2 regions of the Parabacteroides sp. AF48-14 genome follow, and region 2 is predicted to be linked to the other one. Evidence: riboswitches for the same ligand, from Rfam matches in the RefSeq annotation. Region 2 holds a riboswitch; the other holds the start of a gene.
What was found. Region 2 has a riboswitch for thiamine pyrophosphate ahead of DW083_RS04720 (TonB-dependent receptor). Riboswitches for the same ligand answer to the same signal wherever they lie in the genome.
Positions count from the first base shown of each region.

Region 1 (4,130 bases), on a different contig from region 2:
TAGATAGGGACTGTTCCCATCGGCACAGGGCAATTGCGGATGATCCATTCGCGCGTCTCGTGGATGTTGTTGCCGGTGGAAAGGTCCATCAGCGTGTCGCCTCCCCATTTGCAACTCCATACGGCCTTTTCGATCTCTTCGTTGATGCCGGACGAAAGGGCGGAATTTCCGATGTTCGTGTTGATCTTGACCAGGAACTTCCGGCCGATGATCATCGGTTCGGCTTCCGGGTGGTTGATGTTTGCCGGGATGATGGCGCGTCCGGCGGCAATCTCCTTGCGCACAAATTCCGGTGTGATATAGGATTTCAGGCCGAGGGCTTCGATTTGTTGGTTCTCGCGGATTGCCACGTATTCCATTTCGGGTGTGATCACACGCTTTTTTGCATAATACATCTGGGTGATGTTCTTGCCCGGCTTCGCCCGGTAAGGCAGATGGTGTTTCGGGAAACGGATGGCGTCCAGCGACGGGTCTGCCAAACGCTGGCGGCCGTAGTCGGAGGTCAATTCTTCCAATTGTACCAGATCCTTGCGCCCTGCATACCAGGATTCGCGGATGCGGGGAATGCCGTTCTGCGTATTGACTGTGATTTTAGCGTCCGAGAACGGACCGCTGGTGTCATAAACGATTACGGGATTGTTCTTTTTGTGGATCAGTTCTCCGTCTTCACCACGCGTGACGGTATCCAGTATCTTGATCTTGCGCATGCCCACATTTATCTTGTGGATGCTGCCGGGAACATAGATCTTTTCCGATGAAGGATAGGTAATGCGTATTCTGTTTTTACTTGCCATTGTATTGTATGTTTTTTTATATTTCTGAATCGTCCCTGCAAGGGTCCGGCTTGTGTTTGTTGATCTCCCTGATGAAACGGCGTGTTTCTTCCACCGGATCATCGGCATTGATGATCGCTCCGGAGACGGCGATGCCTTCTATCCCTGTTTCCATCAAGGGGGCAATATCTTCAAACTGAATGCCACCGATGGCAAAGATAGGAATTTCGAGACCGGCTTCCCTATATTGTTCCATGATTTTTTGATATCCTTCCAATCCTAACACGGGGCTCAGGTTCTTTTTCGTCTCGGTAAAACGGTACGGCCCCAGGCCGATGTAAGAAGCGCCTTCCCGGTCCGCCTTCAAAATATCCTCGAAGGTGTTTGCCGTTGCGCCGACAAGGAAAAGGTCGTCCAAGCCTTTTTCGATGATGATCCGCCAGGCTTCTGATACCGGCATATCGTTTTTCCCTAAATGGACGCAATGGATACCGGCTTTGATTGCCATTTCCAGGTTGTCATCCAAGCAGCAGACACAATCTAAACCGCCTTTGAACAGGGTGAAGTGCGAAACTTCTTTGGCGACTTCAAGGTTCAGATTGTCTTTCATGCGGAGCTGAACCCAGTTGCAACCGCCTTTGATTACCATCTTGATCTCATCCAGCTCTGTATATTTGTTTGTACGATGCGTGATGAACATAAGTCGGTTTTGGCCGGTGAAACAAGCATACCGGCCTCTGCCGGCGCAGCTCTCTAAATAATTGTCTAATTCCATGCTTGTAGTTTTTTATATTGTGTGATAATAATATCCAGTTTGTCTGTCGACGGACGCTCTCCCCAAAGCGCGCCCAACACGGCCGCTCCTCCGAAACGGAAAGGGCGGAGCAACGGGAGAGTGGCAAGGTCTATGCCGCCAAGGGCAAAAACCTTTTCGTTAATGATTCCGGCATCGGAGGCCTGTTGTAAGGTTTCCATTGCAAAACCGCTTCCGTATCCTTCTTTCGAGATGCTCCGGAAGATAGGGCTCAGGAACAGATAGTCGAGCGACTGGTAGTGTCGGATTTCCTCGATGGAATGGCAGGAACGGCTGACCGTCCCCTTGAAGCCGGATGGCGCCAGGCTGTTGCGCCGGTTCAGGTGCACGCCTCCCAAGCCGTAATCTGTTGCCAGCGAAAAGCAGTCGTGGAGCACGATTTTCGGATAGTGGACGGCCGGTATTTTATCCAGCAGCCGGCGCAGTTCGTCAATCTTTCCTTCCGGCTTACGCAAGTGGAGAGATTGCATTCCTTCTTCAAAAAGCCGGGTGAGAATGATGTTTTCTCCCGGAAAGAAGCCCGGTGTCGTGATTACAATCAGCTTTTTCATGCTTTTATTTTTATCAACGGAACGGGAGCGAACAGATGGTTCATAGGCCCATGCCCGTGTCCGGTCTGCACGTCGGCACCGGCCTCAAGGGCGGCTGTTACATATTCTTTTGCCAACCTTACGGCATCCGGCAATTCTTTACCCAAAGCCATATAAGCGGCAATTGCGGAAGACAGTGTGCATCCTGTGCCATGCGTGTTTTGTGTCTGAACAGCCGGGACAACCAGTCGGAGAGGGGCCGCATCCTTCGTGAACAGGATATCGGCCCTTTCGCTTCCTTCCAGGTGGCCGCCTTTCATCAGGACGGCACGGCATCCCCGGGCTAAAAGCTCTTGAGCGGCTTTTTCCATCTCTTCTTCATTCCGTATCGGCATGCCTGACAGGAAAGCAGCTTCGTCTATATTCGGAGTTACTAACATGACCTTAGGGAACAATTCGTTTACAATGACTTCGATCGTCTCGTCTTCCATCAGCTTGCTGCCGCTTGTCGAAATCATGACAGGGTCGAGAATTACTTTTGAAAGCGAAAAACGGTCGATCGCACAGGCTACAATCCCGGCAGCTTCCCGGTTATGCAACATCCCGATTTTTACGGCATCGACCGTTATATCCTCGAATACGGCATTTATCTGTCCTTCCACTATTTCCGGCGAAACAGCCTGTATCCCCCTTACACCCGTTGTATTCTGGGCGGTAATGGATGTTATTACAGAAGCTCCGAATACGCCTAATGCTGAAAATGTCTTCAGGTCCGCCTGTATTCCTGCACCGCCGCCGCTGTCTGAACCGGCAATTGTAAGTGCTACCGGATAGCGAAACATTGTGTTTGTTTTCATTTATATATAAAAAGGAGGGAAAAGCCTTGTCTGTTTTTTCCTACGGCGGCATTACCCGCATCAGGTTCACAGGTATAATCTCAGCCCGTTTACAGTATGGCACCCCTTTCAACAGGCAAAGGTAGAAAGAATTTTTTTCAATTGGAAGATTATGTGCACGTTTTGGAACACTCTGTAAAAATAAACTGTTATACTTTTGCAGCGTTTAATTAGGGATAAAGTAGAAATCTAAGGATAGAAAATTGTGATGGGGAAAAAGATTGTTTTTTTGCTGGCATCCTTATTTGTGGTATGGATAGCAAATGGACAGAATACGATAATAAAAGGAATAGTGACCGACTCGATTACTGGGGAAGGATTACCTTATGTATCTCTTATATTCAAAGGAACGACGATAGGAACGGCAACTGACGGGGACGGGAATTTCACATTCTCTACTCCGAATGCCAACCGAACCTTGGTTGTTTCTTATCTGGGATATGATACAAAAGAAGTGGGAGTCACTCCGGGCAGGACCAATAATCTGAAAATACAATTAGCGCCGAACGGAATCGCGTTGAATGAGGTCGTTGTCAAGCCGAAAAAGGAGAAATACAGCAAAAAGGAGAATCCGGCTGTGACCTTTGTAAAACAGGTGATTGCTTCACGTGAAAGCAATGACCCTCGTAATCATGACTATTTTCAATACGATCAGTATGAGAAGATGGTCTTTGCGATGAACGATTTCCATCCTAAACCCAAAAAAGACGGAAAGCCGGGCAAGTTTGATTTCCTGGTTGATTTTGTCGATACACTCGATGTTGGCACGACTATTCTGCCGGTTTCGGAAAGGGAAAAGGTCGAAACGGTTTATTATCGCAAAGAGCCGAAGTCGGAAAAACGGGTTGTCAAAGGCAGCAAAGCATCCGGTGTGGATGAAATATTCTCCCGCGACGGTATCCAGCAGTTCCTGAACGAGGTTTTCCGGGAAGTCGATATCTTTAAAAACGATATTCCTTTGTTTCTGCAACGGTTTGTAAGCCCGCTTTCTACAATCGGACCGAACTATTACAAATATTATCTGCTCGACACGCTGGAGGTGAACGGGCGGAACTGCGTGGATCTGGGGTTTGTCCCCTTCAATTCGGAGACATTCGGTTTTACCGGGCATCTGTTT
Region 1 is NZ_QUDI01000046.1:1,048-5,177, forward strand. Features, by position in the region: gene thiC (phosphomethylpyrimidine synthase ThiC) at 1-794, opposite strand, end outside; gene DW083_RS18090 (thiamine phosphate synthase) at 811-1,548, opposite strand; gene DW083_RS18095 (thiamine phosphate synthase) at 1,539-2,138, opposite strand; gene thiD (bifunctional hydroxymethylpyrimidine kinase/phosphomethylpyrimidine kinase) at 2,135-2,974, opposite strand; TPP riboswitch at 2,995-3,091, opposite strand; gene DW083_RS18105 (DUF5686 and carboxypeptidase-like regulatory domain-containing protein) at 3,222-4,130, shown strand, end outside.
Region 1: it holds a riboswitch for thiamine pyrophosphate, as region 2 does, so the genes downstream of both, thiD (bifunctional hydroxymethylpyrimidine kinase/phosphomethylpyrimidine kinase) here and DW083_RS04720 (TonB-dependent receptor) in region 2, are expected to answer to the same signal.

Region 2 (18,945 bases):
ACCTAATATAATTCAATTTGTAAAAAGTGGGCAATGAATTTGTAAATTCTTGTCATACAGTAGTTGAGAAGTTGAAAAGCATCTGTTTTAAGGTGTTTCTATCGTATTTTAAGGGCGCATCTATCAATTTAATACATTGGTATTTTCACCTATTAATCTTGACATTCTCACCTATCGCATAATCTTAATATTCACCCTACTTTTGCAATGTAAGTTAAACGAAAAAATATTAGGTTATGAAACTGAAGAATATATTATCGATTATTTGCTGCTTAGTTGCAATGGCATCTTGCTCTATGGAAGACGATATGATGGGAAATAGTGATTCCGGACAATTGACAAAAGACACTTATTTATCAGTAAAGGTGGCTACGGCGGATGTAATTACAAAAGCTGGTGAGTCTCATCCTGCTGGTGAAGCTACTTATGGCTCTGTAAATAACTGTTACTACTTTATTTTAGATGGTAATGGTGAGGTACTTAATCGCCGGTATGTTGATTCTACTCCTTCTTCAATCAATTTCCTTGTAAAAATGAACCAGGGGGTATCTATTTTAGCTGTTGTCAACTGTGATGATTTGAAGAACGAGTTGGATACAAAGGCTGATAAAGCAGGTATCATGAACGTTGTAAGTTCGGATGCAGGCAAAATGGTGAAAGTGGGTGAAGAATCGATTTCCTGGACTGGCATAACCGGTTCTCCTTCGACAGCTCCGACTACGGAATCAACCGTAAACGTTTCTATTCTGGTCAAAGAAATAACCGCATTAGTCAGTTTTGATGGTTTTTATGTAAGATATAAGGATAATATTTACGACACGAAAGTTCGTTTAACCGCAATTACACTTTCTAATTTGAAAGGCTCTGTCACTTTGGGTGGCACGGAAGGCGCTCTTTCCGGGACAAAAGATATCCTTACTAATGGATATCTTATCCCGGTAGCCCTTAAAAATGAAGCAACAATCAATAATTATAAAGATGAGTCATCCAAACTTGACGCTCAGGGACTGGAAACGGCTTCTACGATTGAAAACTTGCGTACAAGTGTTTTTCCGAATGCGACAGGCGATGATCATCTGACAATGACACTGACATTTACAGTGAACGGAAGAGTCGATACTCGTACTTATGTAATTAATCCACTAAGAGATACAAATACAACCGGACATAATTACGTGCAGGCTGGTTACTGGTATAAAATGAATGTGATCCTTAATATTACCGCTGCCGGTATCGAGTCTCTTGAAGTTGTTCCTTGGAACGAAGTTTTGATTGGTGGAACTAATGGGGTAGAATTTAAATAATAAGAAAAAATTAATCAGGTATGAAGAAGTATATCAATTTATTGCTCTTGTGTCTATTGGCTTTTTCGTCTTGCGTGGATGAAGATATCGTATCGAAAGGGAAAAGCGGAGAGGAAGTCGCAGTTAATCTGAACCTGTACTTACCTAATCCGACACAGGTTGCCACTCGTGCTATCACTTCGGCAGAAGAGGCAAAAGTGGAAGTGCTGAAGATATTGGTTTTCGACAGTCAAGGCTATTATGTGCCGGAGAGTTCAATTTCTTCCGTGAAGGTTAGCGATACTGAACAGCAGGCGGATGATAATGGGGGCGCCCATATTTCTAAAAAGATTTCGATGCGGACAACCAGTGAAAGCGTGTCGATTGTGGTTTTGGCGAATGTAGTCAATGAAGGTGAGACGAATGATGGTACGTTGACAACGATTCCGACGATCCAAACAAGCGATACGAAAAACGCTTATCTGAAACGTTTGGCTTATACGGTCAATAGTAAATGGAATGCTACCAGCAAGGATAATTACCGTCGTTTCCCAATGTGGGGCGAATATAGTGGGGCGATTACAACTGTGCCGATCGAAGTGGACTTGTTGAGGGCTTTGGCTCGTATCAATGTCACTTTCTCGGAAAGTGCAAGCAGCAAGTTTACCATGTCGTCCATACAAGTCAATAATTCGTTGAACAATGGTTTGATTGTGCCAACTTCGTCATTGGTAAACAATAATGTAACAGTTCCGACCTTACCGGATTCTCCAAATATGAATACATCGTTGGTCTATGATGGAGATGCTGTAAGCAACAATACCTGTGTGAATGAAATATATATTCCGGAAGCAGCCAAATCGGTATCTTCCTCTTCTTATGATGGAGTTTATCTGACTATCAGAGGACAGATTGGCGGTGTGGACAAAATGTATCGTGTCTATATGACCGCAACCGGTAAGGCAGACGGAGAAGCCTTAAATATTCTTCGTAACCATACCTATAAGATAAATGTAACAAGCGTCGGTACCGGCGAAAATGACCTGGTCGTTTCCATTGAAGAGATGAGTGATGTCTATATGCGTTCTCCGTATGAACAAAATACGTTGACAGTAAGCTCAAATCTGTTCTACTTCAATCCGAACCAGAAAGATCCGGCTAATTTGCATATTACGACAACATGGTCAAGCTGGACTATTGTAGACGAGAACTTGGATGGTTTTGAATTGGAGCAGATTGATGGTAATACGGTTGCCATTAAGCCAACAAACTTTAATAAGCTGGCAGCCGGCTCTTTTTATATTCAATCCGGACAATTGAAGAAGAAGATTTTGGTGAAGATCGACCCGGATGAAACGGCTAACTGTTATATTCGAGGTGAATCGGGAACCTATCCGTTGAATGTAAGCGTGAAAGGGAATGGCCGTGACGGTATGATTGCAGATGGAGTACAATTAGTTCCGGAAGAAAGTTTGAAGCTACGTCCGGTAAGGATTGGAATTATTTGGGAGACATCGGAGGAGCTGGTTCGTCTGGAGAATGGGAATGGTATATATGATCAGATAAGCATTCCGGTTAATCCGGATAATAGCTTTAGCGGTGTTGTTAATTACCATGTCGACATAACGAAAACATCTGGAGGGAAAGGGGGAAATGCCTTGATTGGTGCTTTCAACCAAAATAACGAGTGTATCTGGTCCTGGCACATCTGGGTAGTGCCCGAGTTTGACGGAGGCAATGGATTAGTAAATGTACGGACTGAAAACTGGAAGGGTAATTCCAAAGAATACACCTTTATAGATCGTTATCTTGGTGCCCTGTCGAGCAAGCCGGGGGACGACGCCTTAGGCCTCTTGTATCAGTGGGGACGTAAGGATCCGTTTATCGGTGCCAATGGCGCACAGAATCCAACAAGGCGGGTAACCTATAATTACCAGCCTGCTGGTCAGGGAACAAGAATATACACTTGGGGAGTTACGGGAACTACCTCTTTGGAACAGTCCATTAAGTATCCGACTGATTTGTTGAAGACCGGATTATGTAATGTGGAAACAAACGGAACTTATTTCTGGGGAACGCCTCGGGAATGGAAAAGTTTAATGGTGCTGCTGTAAACGAGGGGAATAAGACGATTTATGACCCATGTCCTGTTGGATATCGTGTACCGCCGTTATTGGCTTATTTGTTCCATAATGATGACAATTATAAAAATAACTACAATGGAAATAATACCTATATACCGTCAGGTAACGACTATAACAGTAGTGCAAGTCATTATGGTTTCTGGATCAACTATACGAGTAATACCCGACCTTCAGCTACCAATACGACGACTTCTGTCGCCAACAGTACTTGGTTCCCGTTAGGTGGTATGTACGATCCCGGTTCGTGGGCAGAGGGCGAGGATGTCGATTATCCGTTATCGAATGTCGATGGCTATAGTTCATTAAAGGTGAACAGTATAGTTTGGACAAATACTCCGATTAAGTATGGAGCGGGTGGTGAAGCTTTCAGACCTGGTGCTATGTTCCTGCATGGGACAGAGCCCAACAATACGGCAAATGGACGCCACTTGCATAAATTTATTGAGACACAATATACTTATCTTTATGCCAAGACCCAGTTTGCGGGTTCTGTACGTTGTGTGAAGATTCAGGAAGCCCAGGATTTTGGAGAATTGAATGAATTTCCAGCAGAAGTGTCTTTAAAAGCACCGAACGGTTCTACAAAATCGGCAACGATTAAAGTTATTAATGAAACCTGGGAAGTCATTAATCCGGGGGCACCTTGGTTCTATTTGGATAAGTATTCCGGAAATCCGGATGCCGGTGCCGGGCAAAACATCCTCTTTACGGCATCAGAAGAAAATACAGGAGCAGAGCGTGAAGCAACACTTGTGATTCGGACATCAAAAGGAAATACGTATCCGATTAAGGTCATTCAACGTGCAATAGGATATACCGGATTTTCTGTAGATAAATTGTCTGTGGAATTGGCACGCGGAACTGGCCAAGCCAGCTCCCGGAGTACGACTGTTACAATAACAAATTTGGAAAATTTGTCTTGGACTGCGTCTAGTGCACAGAATTGGCTTTCTACGTCGATAAATGGTAATATACTTACTATAACAGCTGATAGAAATAATGGTAACAATGCTACTGTTCGATATGGAACAGTCACTGTAAGACCGGAAGGATTGGAGCCGATTGAAATATCTGTAAAACAAAATAATTAATAGAAAATATATGAGGACATATAATTTAATCTATATATTGACATTCCTTTGTTTGTTAGTTTCTTGTTCGCAGGAAGACGTAGTAAAGGGAGGCAATGATGATGTGATAGCTAAGATCAGGTTGGAGTTGTCTGATATGCAGTTGCCAACCGCGACAAAAGCCGCCTCGGCAGAAGATAATCAGATCAAAGATCTTTGGGTGTATATGTTTGACCAGTCCGGACAGCTGATCTATCAGGTACAAGGTTCTGTGCCTGTAAACGGAGATGCAACGAAAGCGGTTACGGCTAATTTGAAAGCGACCCATGATCCCGTTACGTTGATGGTTTTGGCAAATCTTCCTTCTTCCTTAAGTTACAATTTTACTCTGGGAACGTCAAAAGCCGATATATTGAAGAGTTTGGAGTTTAATGTTCCATCCCAGAGTGGAACGGTCTACATCCCGATGTGGGGCGAGGTGATTTTATCCAATGGACTGTATACGGACGATGCCCCGATCACAATCCCTATGACACGTAGTATGGCCTGTGTAGAGGTGTTTGTCGATGAAGACCTGGTGATTAATTTTGACTTGGAAGAGGCTTATCTGGCCGGTACTTATGATAAAGGTTTTGTTGCCCCCATTAAGGCGGACGGAACATTGCAAAAAGGAACAATTTCAATTCCGGCAGGCGCTACAGGTAGCCGGGATCTGGGAACCGCTTTTCACCAAACGGGTTTGGATAATAAGGGAACCAAGTTCTATATTCCGGAAAGTCTTTTGAAAACAGAACAGTTAGAGAATAATGAGGTACATCGTAGTCTGTGTATGGTGATACGAGGGAAAACAACGATTGACGGAATGATGAAAGATGGCTATTATCGGCTGGATTTCCTGTTGCAGAATACAGTCAATGAAGATATGAGCCTTATGAGAAATACACGCTATATATTCAAGATCGATGCGGTTCATGAATATGGGTTAATTTCGGCCAAAGATGTGTTTGATAAATCTATACCGGATAATGCCTCCCGTCTTTCCACTTCGACAACGATAATGACAGTCGGTGCAGAAGCCTCGCAGGAAGGATGTATAGAGAAGGGACTGAATGATATTACGACTGACGGTATCGATTATCTGGCCGTAAATACCTCTGCGCTTATAGCTACCTATAATAGTAATGAAGGTAAGTATTATGCAAAAATCCAGATTTTCACGAACTATTCCGGAGGCTGGCAAATGATAGATATGCCCGAAGGTATTACAGCCCAGCAGAAAACCGGCGCAGCCAATGTTTTTTATGAAACGTTTATTTGGATTAAGCCGGGAGTGACTCCCCCTTTGTTCTATATAAAGGCAGGAGGGGTTTGGAAAACAATAAATATTGTAGGCCTATAAGGTTTGTGTAAAATTATAATGGGAGCCGGCTTGTTTACATCATCAGGAATTTCCGAATTGTGTAATGCCGGATCCCTTCATAAGTATTTCCCGAAAATTCATCTTCGGAGATTACGATTTTGGGATAATTATCCTGTATCTTTAGCAGGTTACCATATTCCTGTTCGACTGTCTTTTCGCTGTCAAGCCTGAGGGCGACTTGAATGTAAAGTTTTTCCTGTTCTTTCTCGCAGATGAAATCGATCTCCTGCGTGCCCTGTATACCGACTTTTACCTCATAACCCTTGTATAAAAGATGGTTGTAGACAATGTTTTCTAATAGTTTGGCTCTGTCGTTAATCCGGTAGCCGACAATAATGTTACGTATTCCCATATTCTCGAAGTAGTATTTTTCACCGATCTCGAAGATGCGTTTGCCGGTAAGGTCGTAACGAGGCACTTTGTGGATCAGGAATGCGTTTGTCAGGTAGGTTACATAATTTTGCACCTGGTTGACGGATACTGTGGAATGTTGCGATTTCAGATAATCGCTGATTCCTTTGGCTGAAAAGAGGTTACCGATGTTTTCAGACAGGAACTGGATCAGTTTTTCCAGGAACGAGGTGCTCCGCAAGTTATAGCGGGCGACAACGTCGCGGAAAACGATTGTGTTGTACACGCTTTTCAGATATTCGTTTGCCGTTTCCTCTTTAAGAGGCAGATTGATCAGATAGGGGAGGCCACCGTATTTGCAGTATTTATCGTAACTCTCCGTATTGTCGTTGAGCTTGTGAAATTCTAAAAACTCAGGATACGAAAGACTGTAGACCTTGATTTCAATATATCTTCCACTCAGGTAAGTCGCCAGTTCGCCGGATAACAGATTGGCGTTGCTTCCTGTAATATAGATATCATTGTATTCATCCAGTAGAAGAGAGCGGAGAGCCTTTTCGAACCCAGCAATATCTTGTATTTCATCGATGAATATGTAATTGTATGCGCCGTCTATGTGTTTGGAGGCAATATAATCATACAGATCTTTTGCAGTCTGCATATATCGAATTCGAAATCTTCTTTGTTGATATAGATAATGTGGGCAGCCGGATCTTCCTGCCGTATTGTTTCAATAAGCTGGTATAGCAGGAAGCTTTTCCCGACACGGCGTTGTCCGGTTAGAGCCTTTATAATGGATTTGCGCATGAATGGCTCTATTTTATCTGTATAGTTGCTTCTCTTTATAATGTTCTTAGGCTGCTTCATTTTGAGGAAAGTTTTAATTATACTTCAAACTTTTGCGAAGATACGGAAAAGTTTTAATTATACTTCAATATTTCAGCCTTAAACCTCTCATTCCGGCTGTGATTTTAAAGAATCGGTATTTCTCTCTCTTCTTACTTTTTTCATCGGTATTTATATCATCTGGATAATTCTTGGTAGCTTTGCCCGCGAAACTTGAAAGGTGTACCTATTGCGAGTGGTAAAGACTTATTATATTTTTGTATCGGAATAAACAGTTTTATCACCATTGTTGTTTAATAATAGGATAGAAAAACAAAAGATAATTAAAAAATGAAGTGTATGAAAAAAGTACTTTTCCTCTTTTTGCTTCTGGCTGGCATGACTAATGTCTATGGGCAGAAGTTTGCGGTGAAGTCAAACTTGCTGTACGACGCTACTGCAACGATCAACCTCGGGGTTGAGATGGGATTGAGCAAGAAGTGGACACTGGACTTGTCCGGAAACTATAACGGATGGAAGTTCGGTGACGACACACGTTGGAAACACTGGATGATCCAACCTGAAGCCCGCTATTGGTTGTGCGAGAAGTTTAACGGTCATTTCTTTGGAGTTCATGCTCATTATGCCGATTATAATGTCGGCGGAATGAAATTCCTGAGTGATAATATGGAGAAAAATCGTTATCAAGGTAATCTCTACGGTGCCGGTCTGTCTTATGGTTACCAGTGGTTGTTGAGTAACCGTTGGAGTATGGAAGCTGTGATCGGTGTTGGTTGGGCGCATCTGGACTACGACAAATATCCGTGTGCCGTTTGTGGTGATAAAATTGCCGGAGATAAAGATTATTTCGGAGTGACGAAAGCTGCTCTTTCTATTATTTACTTTATTAAATAATCGGAGCTATGAAGAAGACAATAAAATTATATATGGCAGCCGCTTTGTTGGCTGTTATTTCGCCGGCTATCCTTGCTCAGGCCCCGGTAAAAGTAGTTTGTAACGAACTGAAACAACAAGGAAAAGAGTTGCTGATCGACGCTGTTATTACTGTAGACGGCAGCCAGATCAAGTCGCGCGAGAATCTTACGCTGACTCCTGTGCTGGAATCCGCTTCACAGAAAGAAGGTCTGCCATCCATCCTGTTGAACGGCCGGATCAGCCAGAAAGTGTATGACCGTGAGATTGCGTTGAATAACTTGCAGGACGAACCGCGTTTTTTGGTGGTACAGACCGGAAAGAGCGAAAGCGTGATTAACTATAAGATGACGATTCCTTTCGAATCATGGATGAAAGATGCCCGTTTCGTGCTGGTACCGAATATGTGCGGTTGCGGCAAGGAAGCGCAGGGCGAACCGCTGTTGATTGCCGATAAGGTCATGACACGTCCGGACAAACGCTATGAAGTGATGCCGACGCTGGCTTATATCTCTCCGGAAGCTGAAACAGTGAAACATCGTGCCGAAGTGGGTACGGCTTATCTGGATTTTCAGGTGGGACGATATGCTATTTTGCCTGATTTCCGTAACAATGCGGTCGAACTGGCTAAGATCGACAATACGATCAAGACTGTAGTGGATGATAAGAATATCACCTTGTCGGGTATTGTATTGAAAGGATATGCTTCACCCGAAGGTTCTTATAAATCCAATGCGGTGCTGGCTGAAAACCGTGTAAAAGCGTTGCGTGGTTATATTGAAAAGAAACATGATTTCAAATCGAGCTTCTTTAAACTGGAAACTGTACCCGAGGATTGGGAAGGTTTCAAGGCTAAAGTGGAAGCCGATAATCAGGTGCCTGACCGTGATGCCGTTTTGGCTATTATCAATAGCGATAAAGACCCGGATAAGAAAGAAGCTGAATTGAGAGCTTTGAATGGCGGGGCTGCTTATCGTTATGTATTGGCCGGTATTTTCCCGTCTTTGCGCCGTTCCGAATACCGTGTTGATTATACGGTACGTGAATTTACGGTTGAAGAAGGCCGCGAGATTATCAAGACTCATCCGCAACAGTTAAGCTTGAGTGAAATGTTTGCGGTTGCCAACAGTTACGAAATCGGTAGCAAGGATTATAATGACGTGTTCGAGATCGCTGTCCGTATGTATAGCGACGATCCGGTAGCCAATCTGAATGCCGCAAATATCGCTTTGTCAAAGAAAGATTTGAGCGCTGCACGTAATTACCTGGCAAAAGCGGGTAACAGTCCGGAAGCGATCCATGCACGTGGTGTGTTGAACCTGATGGAAGGCAACTTGAGTGAAGCCGGCAGATTGCTCGAACAGGCAAAAGCAGCCGGAGTGAAGGGTGCAGCTGCCAATTTGGACGAATTGCGCAAGAAAGAAGCCGATAATCAGCTCTTTGATAGCTTTGAGTAGTATAATTGATACTTTTACATCGCAGCGGTTGACTTATAAGCCTGTATCTTTGCGATATAATTATTGCATATAAAGAGATTGCGTATAAAAGATTGAGGACTTAATAAGTAAGATTATGGAACGTGTAGCAGATGTCGAAAAAGTTTTGATGAATGAGATAGACAACCAGGATGGTGTCTACTTATATCTCGAAGGTAATGCATGGTGCGCGTATGAACGTTCTGCTTATTATCTGGCAAGGTTAAATGTGCCGGTGGTACTACAGAAAGAGGTAATTCGCGACGGGTACGATGTAGTTTTGCTAAAAGCATTGTTCGCTGTAGATGATATGTGTTTGCCACTGGCTCCTAAAACAGAGCTGAAAAAGGTGGCAGATGATAAATTACAGTTCCATGTATATGCCAATATTGATGGTTTTCCTGAATGGAAAGCTTCTCAATTAAATAGATTACCTGCATAAAAGGTATAACAAGAACTTTATTAAACAGCCGTGAGGCTTGAATAAATACTAAGTTGTAAAATTGAGGGTGTATTTTGTCCCGAAGGCTGATCTTAGATCCCTTCGGGACTTTTTTTTGTACGGGATAGCTCACTTTTTCTTAGTTTTGGATCTTCTGCAAATTGAAAAATATACATTAACCCCCTGTTTCGACTGTTTTTCTATTTCATCCGAAATCTTGATCGATTTTGGATTGACTCTTTTCATGATTTTAACCGGCTCGGCTGACTGCAGAGAAAATGTGGTGCCGAGTCCATTGCGAAAAGTGTACAATTTGATTATCGAAAGATGAAAACGCCGACAATGTGATAAACCTTAACTCCCGGAGAATCGATTATTTGCGAACAAAGACGGACAGCGTTCCAAATATCCCAAGGAAATTTTGGAGGCTTATTGCTGTGAGGTGCGCAGAAAATTCCCTTGAAGTAACGCTTCATCGCTCTGAAGGTTGACTTCGCGCTATATGAAGTCAACCTTCAGAGCAACAAAGTTCCGGATCAGAGCGATAAAGTCCCTCTTCATGGCGATAAGGTGCCAGATCATAGGAAAAAGCCCCTTTTTGATAGCAGAAAAGTAGATTAGCATTTGTTCGGTTTCGGATGTTTTTTTACTCTGAAAAACGCGTTTTATACAATAAGTCCTCCGCCGCAGGCTCTCTTTTGCCGTTTCGTTTCAACGAACGGTTTTTGAGCTTAGGGATGTGTCAAAACTGCCCTGTCCCCGCGCTTGACTCGGGGCCGCAGTAGAACAGTCCTTGTCAATCAGTTGTTTATACGGTCGGTTTTAATGCGATCCCGCGTCAAGCGCGAGAACGGGATAGCTCACTTTTTCTTAGAAATGAACTATTCGTTTACAGGGTGCGGTAGACTAAGACCGGGCTGCCGGGCGAAAGGGTGATGGTGAAGCTGTCTCCTGTCGCTTCGTTGAGAGTCCCTTGCCACCAAGCTGTCAGCTGGCGGTCGTTTATCGGCCAGCGGAGACCGGATGTCGTTATCCTGCCGCAGGGGGAGAGGGAGAAAAGGGATACTTGCTGCCCGGGGTGGCTGTCCAGCGTTGTTGTTTGCCGGATGGGGGTGAAGATGCCATAGTCCGAAAGCATTTCCACACGGTCGAACAGGGAGGCATAATCAGCCAACAGGGAAATGTTGCCCAGTGTATGGTCTTCGCGTAACCCGGTGGCTCCCAATATCAGGACCTCTTTTTCTCCGGATTGGCGGGCAAAACGGACGGATTTTGTCAGGTCGTTTATTTCCTGGTCTTCTACGATGTGGATACGGCCGGCATACAGTTCCCGGAAGCGGGGTTGAATGCTGTCCAGATCACCGACAATGGCTGTCGGGGTGATGCCAGCATCATGCAAAGCTTGTACGGCTCCGTCGCAGGCTATGACGACAGAGGCTTCGCGCAGCAGGCGGAGCGGCAAAGCGGTTTGTGGAAAAGTGCCGTTTGCGACGACGACGCAATTATAAGGTGCTATCATTTGTTTTTATTCCTTTCTTTTTCCAGGTGTATAATCCGACTGCGGCCAGTATGGCATAGCAAATATATAGAAACATGGTGGGGTATAGTCCACGCAGGTAATAAAGATAGACGGATACGCAGTTGACGATGATCCAGAATATCCAATGCTCGATGATCCGGCGGGCCAGCATCCAGGTGGCGACGATCCCGACGGCAGTGGTAAACGCATCACCGGCAGGGATAGGCGAATCGGTGAAATTATGCAGGATATAATAGATTAAGGCATAAATTGCAAGGATTGCGAGGATTATTCCCGTAAAAAGTGGGAACGTCATGTTGCGATAGAGGATTGCTTCATTTGCCGGGGTGTTCTGATCTGTTTTTCCTTCGTTTATAGCTTTTTTACGGGTCCATTGCCAGAAGCCATATATGCTGATTGCGACATAATAGATGTTCAACCCCATGTCGGCATATATTTTTGAAAAGAAAAAGACGAACACATAGACCAGGGAAGTCAGGAAGCCGACTACCCACATGGCACGATGCTGCCTGATCTCTAAAAGCAGATAAAGCAACCCCGTCAATACTCCGAAATATTCCAATAGTTGTTCCATTGTTTAAAACTTGAATGTTACCCGGCCCATGGCATTTATCCCCGCCTGGGTGAAATAGCCGTCTTCTTTGTAACGCTCACCGTCGACCATTGCTGAGTAAACCCAGGCATTCGTCTCGTATTGCTCGTTAAATATATTGTTTATTGTGACATCAAGAGCGATTTCTTTCATAAACTTCGGCTTGAAGACATAGCCGACACGCAGATTGCTTACAAAGTAAGGATTGATGGAGCGGTCTTTGCTGGAAGTATTGTCGATATATTGGCGTCCGACAAACTGGGAGTTAAAGCTTGCACTGAGTTGTTTCCAATTGAAGTTGAACATGCTGTTGGCGATGATATCCGGTGAAAAAGCGATATTGGTCGTTCCCAGCTTATTGTGATCCTCACGCTGATAGCCCCAATCGCCGTTAGGGAGGGTTTCGTACACTTCGATGCTTTCTGTGAAATTCTTGATTTTGTTCCGGCTCAATGTCAGGTTCCCGCTCCAATCCAGCCAACGGGCGATTTCCACGCCTCCGGTCAACTCGATCCCCATGCGGTAGCTGTCTTTGATATTGGAGGTAAGGGCTTCACCGATTTCACTGATCTTACCGGTCAGGATTAATTGGTTGCTATAGTCCATGAAATAAAGGTTTGCACCGACGTGAAAACGGGAATTTCCGAAACCATAGCCTGCTTCGTAGTCGTATAAGGTTTCATGTTGCGGACGTTCGTCCGGGCCGGCCTCTGTGAAGTTGTCCCGGTTGGGTTCGCGGTTGGCTACGGAGAATGAGACGAAAGCATTGTGCCCGTCTTTTTGGAAATTAATACCCGCTTTGGGGTTGAAGAAGTTCCAGTATTTATTGATATTTACGTTGTCACCGGCTTTATCGTCACTTCCTTTGATTGTATAGTGGATGCCTCGGTATTGCATATCCAGGTAGCCGTTCAGGTGAGGATGGAATTGGTAGTTGGCCTTTGTGTACATATTATAGTCCAGCTTATTGCCGGTATTGCGGTAGTATTCATAATCAGGTTCGGGAAGGCTGTTCGATTGTTTTGCCCACATGACGCGGCCGAAATGGTTGCCGTCATAACGGTTGACAGCGGCTCCTACTGAGAATTGCAGGCGTTCGCCCCGGAAATTGGCACTGTAGATGGCGCCATAGAAATCATTTTCCAGCCATTTGCGGCGAACGAGATCCGTCTTGGTGATCGTATCGCCTTGGCTGTTGATATAAGGATTCAGTTTGTAGCTTTTAAACTTGGCGCCGCCTTTATAATCTTCATAGTAACCTGCTCCGTGTGTGTAATGGAGAGTCAGGTTCATGTTCCAGAGATCGCTTAAGCGCTGGCTGGCGGTCAGATGGTAGTTTTGCTGCCGATAGTTGTCCGTCTGGTTTTTGTAGTATTTGGTTACTCCGTCTTCTTTATATTCACCGCAAGGATTGTATGTGCGGTTGGAATCCAGCATATAGGACGGAACACCGGTCCATGCCTGATAGGTTTTTTCGATACTGCCGAATGTCTGGAAACGAATCAGCGTGTTGTCTCCGTAATAGGCGGCCGATGCGAAGTAGGAATGCATATTGGCATCGGCCCGATCTATGTAGCCGTCGCTTTGGATATTGGAATAACGGGCGTCGAAAACAAAATGGTCATTGAGAAGTCCGGTACCGAACTTGACTGTATTCTTGACAGTTCCGAACGAGCCGGCTGATACCGAATATTCGGCGTAGGGCTTCAGTTCCGATTTTTGTGTCTGCATAGAGACAGTTGCACCGAATGCGGCAGCCCCATTGGTAGAAGTCCCGGCGCCGCGCTGTATCTGGATATTGTCAACCGAAGAGGCGAAATCGGGCATATTCACCCAGAAGACGGTATGCGACTCCGAGTCGTTCACGGGTACTCCGTTGACAGTGATATTGATACGGTTGGCATCTGTTCCGCGAATGCGGAAACCGGAGTAACCGATACCCGTTCCGGCATCCGAAGTCATGATAACAGACGGTGATTGTAGGATCAGGTAGGGGATACCTTGTCCGTCGTTCCGTCGTTTCAGTTCGTCTTGTGTTAACTCGCTGTAGGCGACAGGCGTTCCTTTGGCAACTTTGGTTGCTGTTACAACAACTTCATCCAGTGATACGTCTTTGGAAATTTTCAGTGAATCGGCAGGTTCGACAGTTATTCCCTGCGCAGTCAGTACAGCCCATGATGAGGCTAAAATAAATACACTTTTCATCCTTTGTTTTTTTGATAACCTAAATAAAATAAACGAACGGTGAAAAGGAGTGTCGGAAGAAATATACCATGCAAGCCCGGAAGGCTTGGTTTTTCAATTCCCTACGCCGGCATTATCCGTACAGGTAATATGGGTATGTTCTCAGCCTATGGTATTGAACCATAAGCACCCCTTTTGAATTCGGGTACAAAGAAACGTAAAAAGAGGGAATCTTACAATATCTGATACGGATATGAAAGAAATAATAATATTTGTTTGAAAACTCATTGATTATTTGTATATTTGCGGGCGATTAAGCGAAGATGAGGAGGGGGCGGGCAGTCCCCTTCTTTTGTTCTTAACTGTATGTGTATGATTGAAAAGGACGTAATAAGTCAGTTGGTTGAAGAGAAATTAGCTTCTTCCGACAATTATTTGGTAGACGTAGTAATTAAACCGGGTAACCTGATTATCATAGAGATAGATAATGATGAGGGTGTTTGCATCGACGACTGTGTGGAGTTGAGCCGTTATGTGGAAGGTCACTTGGACCGGGATGCGGAAGACTTCGAGCTTGAAGTGGGTTCCGCCGGTATAACATCTCCGTTTAAAGTGCTTCGCCAGTATGTGAAAAATATAGGCAATGAAGTGGAAATGCTGCTTAAAAACGGTACGAAGTTGGCAGGTGTATTGAAATCGGCCGATGAAAACGGGGTAGTCGTAACTGTTGAAAAACAGGTAAAACCCGAAGGTGCCAAGCGTAAGGTGACTGTACAGGAAGACCAGTCATATACATTCGATGAAATAAAATATACAAAATACTTAATAAGATTCAAGTAAAAGATTATGGCCAAGAAAGAGGAAACAATCAGTATGATTGACACACTTGCTGAGTTCAAGGAGTTGAAGAATATAGATAAGGATACGATGATCAGCGTGTTGGAAGACTCATTCCGCAACGTGATCGCTAAAATGTTCGGTACGGATGAAAATTACGACGTAATTATCAATCCTGAGAAAGGAGACTTTGAAATCTGGAGAAACCGTACGGTTGTTGCAGATGACGAACTGGAAGACTCTAACCTTCAGCTGACATTGACTGAGGCCCGTAAGATCGACGCTGATTGCGAAGTCGGCGAAGAAGTAACCGACGAAGTGCATTTTGCAGACTTCGGACGTCGTGCCATCCTGAACCTGCGTCAGACGTTAGCTTCAAAAATACTTGAATTACAGAAAGACAGCTTATTTGCTAAATATAAAGATAAAATCGGTAACATCATTGCTGCCGATGTTTATCAGGTATGGAAGAAAGAAATCCTGTTGCTTGATGACGAGGGTAATGAGTTGCTGCTCCCGAAAACAGAACAGATCCCGACAGACTTTTACCGCAAAGGTGAGACAGTACGTGCAATCGTACAACGGGTGGATAACTACAACAACAATCCGAAGATTATTCTTTCCCGTACAGACAAATTATTCCTGCAGCGTTTGTTTGAACTCGAAGTGCCTGAAATCAATGATGGTCTGATCACTATCAAGGCAATAGCCCGTATTCCGGGAGAGAGAGCAAAAGTAGCCGTAGAGTCGTACGACGACCGTATCGATCCGGTTGGCGCCTGCGTCGGAATGAAGGGTTCCCGTATTCACGGTATCGTTCGCGAGCTGAGAAACGAGAATATCGATGTAATTAATTATACATCCAATGTATCGCTGTTTATCCAGCGTGCATTAAGCCCGGCTAAAATTTCCTCTATACGAGTGAACGAAGAAGAACATAAGGCAGAGGTTTATCTTCGTCCTGAAGAAGTTTCATTGGCTATCGGTAAGGGTGGTTTGAATATCAAACTGGCCTGTATGTTGACCGAATATGCAATTGACGTATTCCGCGATGTGGAAGGTGCAGATGAAGAAGATATCTATCTGGATGAATTCTCGGATGAAATCGATGCTTGGGTTATCGAAGCGCTGAAAAATACAGGATGCTATACTGCGAAGAGCGTGTTAGCGATGAGCCGCGACGAGATAATTGAACGTGCCGACCTCGAAGAACAGACTGTTGACGAGGTACTTGCTATCTTATCTGCCGAATTTGAAGAAGAGGTTGAAGAGAGAGAAGAAAAAGAAGAGGATGAAACTCAGGAATAAGTATTACGACAAAGTTTGATATGCCCATAAAATTAATACAAGTACAAAGGAAATTAAATGTAGGAATCAACACAGTTGTTGACTTCTTACGCAAGAAAGGGTTCGAGGTTGAGGATAACAATCCCAACACGCGAATCGGTGATGAACAGTATGCTTTGCTCGTAAAAGAGTTTGGTAAAGATTTACCGGACGGAGGGCGTGAGCGTGAGCGGGTTGTGCCCGAACGCCCTCATAAGGAAATTGCTTCTGTGAAAGAAGAAAGGAATTCGGAAATAAAGACTGTGATACCGGAAGAATTCAAGCCCAAAATTGTTACAAAGGGCCGGATCGATCTGGACAGACCGCATAAAAGAACACAGGAAGAACGACCTGAACCGGTTTCTGCTCCTGTGGAAAAGAAAGTAGAGGTGCCAGTGGAGGCTCCTGCTGCAAAAACTGCTGAAGCTCCGGCTCCGGAGGTGAAAACCCCGGAAGTAAAAGTGCCTGAGGTGAAAGTTCCGGAAGTAACACAGCAGCCAGAGGAGAAAAAAGAAGAAAAAGTTATAGTAGTGGAAAAGGAACCAGCAGAAGTGGTTAAACCGGAGCCTGTAGAGGAGCCGAAAACAGCAACCATAGAGTCAACGACCGTAAATACTGAAGAGCCGGCGGCTTCTGCCGATGGCGGGTCTGACGATGAGTTATTCCGGTTGAATACTCCGAAGTTCGAGTCTAAAATCAAGGTGACAGGGAAGATTGACCTGAATGCATTAAATCAGTCTACCCGCCCTAAGAAGAAGACTAAAGAAGAGCGGAAGAAGGAACGTGATGACAAACGTGAGAGGTTTGCCGGTAATAAACCGGGACAGTCGGGTAACGGTCCTTTCAACAAGGGACCGAAAGATGCAACAGCAAGACCCGGTGCTCCTGTCAAACCGGGCGAAGGTAATCAGGATGCAAAGAAAAAGCGTAACCGTATTAAGAAAGACCGGGTAGATGTTAACAATACACCGGGAACGAACGCGCGTCCGACACGTCCGAATCATTCGAATGACGATCGTAAACCCCGCTTGCGCAAGCCGGTGAAGGCGGAGATCAGTGAGGAAGATGTACAGAAGCAGGTAAAAGAGACACTGGCTCGCCTGACCAACAAAGGAAACAAGAATAACAAAGGTGCCAAGTACCGTCGTGACAAACGTGATGCCGTGCAGAAACGTGAGCACGAATTGATGGAACAGGAGGAAATGGAAAGCAAGATCCTGAAGCTGACGGAATTCGTTACAGCCAATGACCTTGCCAACATGATGGACGTTCCTGTAACCCAGGTTATCGCTACTTGTATGAGTATCGGTATCATGGTTTCCATCAACCAGCGACTGGATGCGGAGACTATTAATATTGTAGCTGAAGAATTCGGCTTCAAGACAGAATATGTAAGTGCCGAAGTGGTGGAAGCCATTAAGGCCGATGAAGAAGACGATAATGAAGAAGACTGGGTTGCGCGTCCGCCTATCGTAACCGTGATGGGACACGTCGACCATGGTAAAACTTCTTTATTAGATAACATCCGTAATGCAAATGTAATTGCCGGTGAGGCCGGAGGTATCACACAGCACATCGGTGCTTACAACGTGAAGCTGCAGAGCGGACGCCGTATTACATTCCTGGATACTCCGGGCCACGAGGCGTTTACCGCTATGCGTGCCCGTGGTGCCAAAGTAACGGATATCGCGATTATCATTGTGGCTGCCGACGATAATGTCATGCCGCAGACGATTGAAGCGATCAATCATGCTTCGGCTGCCAGTGTTCCTATCGTCTTTGCTATCAACAAGATCGATAAACCGCATGCCAATCCGGAAAAGATTAAGGAGGAACTGGCTAACATGAACTACCTGGTGGAAGACTGGGGTGGTAAATACCAGAGCCAGGAAATATCAGCCAAGAAGGGTATCGGTGTAGAGGAACTGTTGGAGAAAGTATTGTTGGAAGCGGATTTGCTCGACTTGAAGGCAAACCCGAAGAGGCGTGCCGTAGGTTCTATTATCGAGTCTTCCCTGGATAAGGGACGCGGATATGTTTCTACCGTATTGGTTGAAAACGGAACTTTGAAAGTGGGAGATATCGTGCTGGCCGGTACACACTTCGGTCGTGTAAAGGCTATGTTCAACGAACGTAACCAGCGTATCGAAAAGGCCGGTCCTTCCGAACCGGCTCTGATCCTGGGATTGAACGGTGCTCCACAGGCCGGTGATACATTCAACGTACTGGAAACAGATCAGGAAGCCCGCGAGATCGCCAACCGCCGTGAGCAGTTGCAGCGTGAGTTGGGCCTGCGTACGCAGAAGATGCTTACATTGGATGATATCGGCCGTCGTATTGCAGTGGGTAACTTCCAGGAATTGAACGTGATCGTGAAGGGTGACGTGGATGGTTCCGTTGAAGCTCTGTCCGACTCGTTGATCCGTCTGTCGACAGAAGAAATCCAGGTGAACGTTATTCATAAGGCTGTCGGCCAGATTTCCGAATCGGATGTCGTACTGGCTGCCGCATCAGATGCTATCA
Region 2 is NZ_QUDI01000007.1:20,683-39,627, forward strand. Features, by position in the region: gene DW083_RS04670 (hypothetical protein) at 237-1,304, shown strand; gene DW083_RS04675 (fimbrial protein) at 1,325-3,397, shown strand; gene DW083_RS04680 (BACON domain-containing protein) at 3,370-4,518, shown strand; gene DW083_RS04685 (fimbrial protein) at 4,529-5,896, shown strand; partial or broken gene DW083_RS04690 (ATP-binding protein) at 5,931-7,135, opposite strand; gene DW083_RS04695 (DUF3575 domain-containing protein) at 7,454-8,008, shown strand; gene DW083_RS04700 (DUF3868 domain-containing protein) at 8,017-9,483, shown strand; gene DW083_RS04705 (hypothetical protein) at 9,599-9,943, shown strand; gene DW083_RS04710 (thiamine diphosphokinase) at 10,833-11,462, opposite strand; gene pnuC (nicotinamide riboside transporter PnuC) at 11,446-12,057, opposite strand; gene DW083_RS04720 (TonB-dependent receptor) at 12,061-14,280, opposite strand; TPP riboswitch at 14,362-14,463, opposite strand; gene rimP (ribosome assembly cofactor RimP) at 14,632-15,099, shown strand; gene nusA (transcription termination factor NusA) at 15,106-16,404, shown strand; gene infB (translation initiation factor IF-2) at 16,425-18,945, shown strand, end outside.